One region of the Streptomyces sp. NPDC051109 genome, then DNA from elsewhere that is predicted to be linked to it. Evidence: riboswitches for the same ligand, from Rfam matches in the RefSeq annotation. Region 1 holds a riboswitch; the other holds the start of a gene.

Region 1 (2,389 bases):
TGCGTACTGAGACGGTCGGTACGGAGCCGGGGAGGGCGCCCGTACGGGACCGCCGCGGCACCGGTACGGCGTACGGGGCTACTTCTGCCGCTTGTAGAACGGCAGGGCCACGACCTCGTACGGCTCATGCGTACCGCGAATGTCCACGCCGACGCCGGAGGTGCCGGGCGCGGCGTGCGCCGCGTCCACGTAAGCCATCGCGATCGGCTTGCCCAGCGTCGGGGACGGGGCGCCCGAGGTGACCTCGCCGATGACCTGGCCGCCGGCCACGACGGGGAACCCGGCGCGCGGGACGCGGCGGCCCTCGGCGATCAGGCCGACGAGCTTGCGGGGCGGGTTCGTCGCGGCGCGCTCGGCGGCGGCCTCCAGGGCGGCGCGGCCCACGAACTCGCCCTCCTTCTCGAACTTCACGACCCGGCCCAGCCCCGCGTCGAACGGGGTCAGGGAGGTGGTCAGCTCGTGCCCGTACAGCGGCATGCCCGCCTCCAGGCGCAGCGTGTCGCGGCAGGACAGGCCGGCCGGGACCAGGCCGACGCCCTCGCCGGCCTTCGTCAGCGCCTGCCACAGCTCCACGGCGTGCTCGGGGGCGACGAACAGCTCGAAGCCGTCCTCGCCCGTGTAGCCCGTACGCGCGATCAGCGCGGGCACGCCCGCGACCGTGCCCGGCAGGCCGGCGTAGTACTTCAGCCCGTCCAGGTCGGCGTCGGTGAGGGAGGCGAGGATGCCGGGGGACTCGGGGCCCTGCACGGCGATCAGCGCGTACGCGTCACGGTCGTCGCGGACCTCGGTGTCGAAACCGGCGGCGCGCTCGGTCAGGGCGTCCAGGACGACCTGGGCGTTGGAGGCGTTCGCGACGACCATGTACTCGGTCTCGCCCAGGCGGTAGACGATCAGGTCGTCGACGATCCCGCCGTCCTCCTGGCAGATGTGCGTGTAGCGGGCGCGGCCGACGCCGACGGTGGAGATGTTGCCCACCAGCGCGTAGTCCAGGGCCTTGACGGCCTCCGGGCCGGTCAGCGTGATCTCGCCCATGTGGGAGAGGTCGAAGAGGCCGGCCTTGGTCCGGACGGCGTTGTGCTCGTCGCGCTCACTGCCGTACCGCAGGGGCATGTCCCAGCCCGCGAAGTCGGTCATGGTCGCACCGAGCGAACGGTGCAGCGCGTCGAGGGCGGTCAGGCGGGGGGCAGTGCTCATGGGTGTGGCTCCCGGGTCCCAGGGCATGACATGACGAGGACGTTCCTCCCCATCTGTCATCGGAACCTGAGAGGTTCGCCGAGAGTTCCCGGTCGGACCCGGGGAACGTCGACTTGCACCTTGGGTGGAGCGCACGCGGATGCCGTCGCGGGGGACGGCGGCGCGGCTCGCTTTTCAGATCTGCCTCATCCACGCGGTACGGGGCCTGAGAGATTCAAGGGAGGTACTTGCTCCTTCGGCGCCCGGGCAGCGCCTCACGGCGTGCCGGGACTCTCCCGCGCGGATTCAAGCGGCCGGTATGCAGTTGGTCCAGATGGCGCACATCATTGCACGCCGTCCGGGTGATCGGGGGTGCGGGCCCGAAAGAACGTGCGGAGGAAGGCGCGGAGGAAGTGCGGACGGGTGAGGACGGACCGGGGGCGCTTCCGGAATGCGGGCGGGATGCGCCGACCGGAACCGGGGGTGCCGGATTACCGTCTCTTTACACTCAGTGGGAATGGGGCCCTGCGGGGCCCGATGGGGGGAGGCGATCACTGTGCGGAGATTCGGAGTGCTGGCGTCGACCGGGACGGGATCCGTGGAGGCGGTGCCGGCGGCGCGGCGGGCGCGCGCCGAGGGCGCTGCCGTACGCGACCTGCGCGGCCGGGGCGCGCACGGACCGCAGTGGCTCGGCTTCGCGGAAGGGGACATCGTCGTGGTGTCCGGCCTCCCGGGCGGCGGCAAGAGCACGCTGATCAAGCGGGCCGCGGAGGACGGCGGCATCGACTCCCAGGACGTGCGCGAGCGCTGGGAGCGCCGGATGCCGAGGGCGCTGCCGTACGCGGTGTACCGGCCGCTGGTCCGCTTCGACCACTACTGGGGGCTCTGGCGGACCCTGCGCTCCGGCGCCTCGGCGGTGGTCCACGACTGCGGAACGCAGACGTGGGTCCGCAGCCTGCTGGCCGCGGCGGCGCGGCGCCGCGGCCGGGCGCTGCACCTGCTGCTGCTGGACACCAGCGCGGAGGAGGCGCTGGCCGGGCAGGCGGCGCGGGGGCGCGGGGTGTCGGCGTACGCGTTCGCCCGCCACCGGGTGGCGGTGGCCCGGCTGCTGCGCGACGCGGAATCGGGCCGCGTCCCGGCGGGCTGCACCTCGGCGGTGCTCCTGGACCGCGGTGCGGCGGCCCGGGTGAGCCGCATAGCGTTCCGGCAGCCGTAG
Region 2 (2,389 bases), on a different contig from region 1:
GATCATGCCGCGGTCCAGCGCGTAGTCCTTGTCCGCCAGCTTGCGCAGGTAGCGCAGCATCGCGGTCTCGCTGCGGTGCTGGTGGAACACCGGGTGCGCCAGGTAGTCGTCAGAGCGCAGCAGGGCCTCGGGCAGCGCGTCGGCCGTGGTCGCGTCCAGCGCCTCGATGTCGGCGCTCACGCCGAAGGCGGCCCAGACCGCCTCGATGCCGGCGCGCAGCGTCGTCTCGTCGCAGGAGACCGAGACGTGGTCGGCGTCGACCTGGAACAGGTTGACCCCGCCCTCGCGGGCGGCGGCGACGACCTCGGCGGCCTTGCCGGGCACCCGGGCGGTGACGGTGTCGAAGTACGAGCCGTGCACCAGCTCGACGCCGCCGGCCTGCAGACCGGCCGCGAGCAGGGCCGCGTAGCGGTGCGTACGGCGGGCGATCGTCCGCAGGCCGTCCGGGCCGTGGTAGACGGCGTACATGCCGGCCATGACGGCGAGCAGCACCTGCGCGGTGCAGATGTTGCTGGTGGCCTTCTCGCGGCGGATGTGCTGCTCGCGGGTCTGCAGGGCCAGGCGGTACGCCTTGTTGCCGTCCGCGTCCACGGAGACGCCGACGAGGCGGCCCGGCAGCGAGCGGGCGTGCTTGTCCTGGACGGCCATGTAGCCGGCGTGCGGGCCGCCGAAGCCCATCGGGACGCCGAAGCGCTGGGTGGTGCCGACGGCGATGTCCGCGCCGAGCGCGCCCGGGGAGGTCAGCAGGGTCAGCGCGAGCAGGTCGGCGGCAACGGCGACGATCGCGCCGAGGCCGTGCGCCTGGTCGATGACCGGCTTGATGTCCCGCACGGCACCGGAGGCGCCGGGGTACTGGACGAGCACGCCGTAGACGCCGCGCTCGGCGACGTCGGCCGGGATGCCCTCGGACAGGTCGGCGACGACGATCTCGATGCCGATCGGCTCGGCGCGGGTCTCGATCACGGCGATCGTCTGGGGCAGCGCGTCGGCGTCGACCAGGAAGATGTTGCCCTTGGACTTGCCGACGCGGCGGGCCAGGGTCATGGCCTCGGCGGCCGCGGTGCCCTCGTCGAGCAGGGAGGCGCCGGAGGTCGGCAGGCCGGTGAGGTCGGCGACGACGGTCTGGAAGTTGAGGAGCGCCTCGAGGCGGCCCTGCGAGATCTCGGGCTGGTACGGCGTGTACGCCGTGTACCAGGCCGGGTTCTCCATCACGTTGCGCAGGATCACCGGCGGGGTGAAGGTCCCGTAGTAGCCGAGACCGATCATCGGGGTGAGGACCTGGTTGCGGTCGGCGAGGGAGCGGAGCTCGGCCAGCACCTCGGCCTCGGTCCGCGCCTCGGGCAGGTCCAGCGCCTCGGCGCTCTTGATCACATCCGGTACCGCGGCGGCGGTCAGTTCGTCCAGCGAGCCGTAGCCCACGTGGGCGAGCATCTTCGCCTGCGCCTCGGCATCCGGGCCGATGTGGCGCTGCTCGAAGGGGATGCCTCGCTCCAGCTGGGAGAGCGGAATGCGGTTGGCGGTCATGTACGGAGGCCTCCTGGGTCGTACGACCTGCGAGGGGCACCACGGCGCGGGCACCCGGACGGCCTCCCCCTCTGTCATCTCAACCTGAGAGCTTCACCGGAGTCGCGGGGTGACCCGCGGATCCGGCTTTCACCGTCGGTGAGGAGGGGAACCGGCACTGCGCGCCCGGTACCCGCCCCTGCTTTCCAGAGTGGCCTCGTCACGTGCGGTACGTATGCCTGAGAGATTCCGGGGAGGATTTGCTCCTTCGGCGCCTCCGTCGTACTCACTCGGAGGACTCTCCCGCACAGGGTCAACAGCCGTCACCCAGCCTACCAGCGAGGTTGCGGGACCCGCCTTCGAGTGGCCCGCACCCCGGAAATGCCCTTCTGTAGTCATTACGGAGGAGTTGTGACCATATGGAGGGACCGTGCAGACCGACATCGATCCGCGCAGCCTGATCGGCCGCAAGGCGTTCGACCGCAACGGAACCAAGATCGGCACCGTCGACGAGGTCTACCTTGACGATGCCACGGGCGTGCCCGAATGGGCGGCCGTCCGGACGGGCCTGTTCAGCCGGGACGCGTTCGTCCCGCTGGAGCCGAGCGAGGTCGTCGACGACACCCTGCAGGTCCCCTTCGAGCGCTCCCTCATCAAGGACGCCCCGGACTTCGGCGTCGGCCGCCACCTCTCCCCCGAACAGGAACTCCAGCTCTACCACCACTACGGGCTGGACGTCTCCCTCCCGTCGGACGTCCAGCGCGACTTCGGCCGCCTGGCGAACGGCGAGACACGGCCCGATCCGAAGGACATGGCCTAGTGATCTGAGTCAGAGATTCGTCGGCAGTAGGCGGCGACCTTGTCGAGGATCTCGTCGGCCGTCTTT

The links. Region 1 has a riboswitch for glycine ahead of gcvT (glycine cleavage system aminomethyltransferase GcvT). Riboswitches for the same ligand answer to the same signal wherever they lie in the genome.
Region 2: it holds a riboswitch for glycine, as region 1 does, so the genes downstream of both, gcvP (aminomethyl-transferring glycine dehydrogenase) here and gcvT (glycine cleavage system aminomethyltransferase GcvT) in region 1, are expected to answer to the same signal.

Annotation. Positions count from the first base shown of each region.
Region 1 is NZ_JBITFF010000005.1:290,732-293,120, forward strand. Features, by position in the region: gene gcvT (glycine cleavage system aminomethyltransferase GcvT) at 79-1,194, opposite strand; glycine riboswitch at 1,379-1,482, opposite strand; gene ACIBAD_RS12480 (AAA family ATPase) at 1,724-2,389, shown strand.
Region 2 is NZ_JBITFF010000057.1:25-2,413, reverse strand. Features, by position in the region: gene gcvP (aminomethyl-transferring glycine dehydrogenase) at 1-1,524, opposite strand, end outside; glycine riboswitch at 1,721-1,819, opposite strand; gene ACIBAD_RS37340 (PRC-barrel domain-containing protein) at 1,934-2,323, shown strand.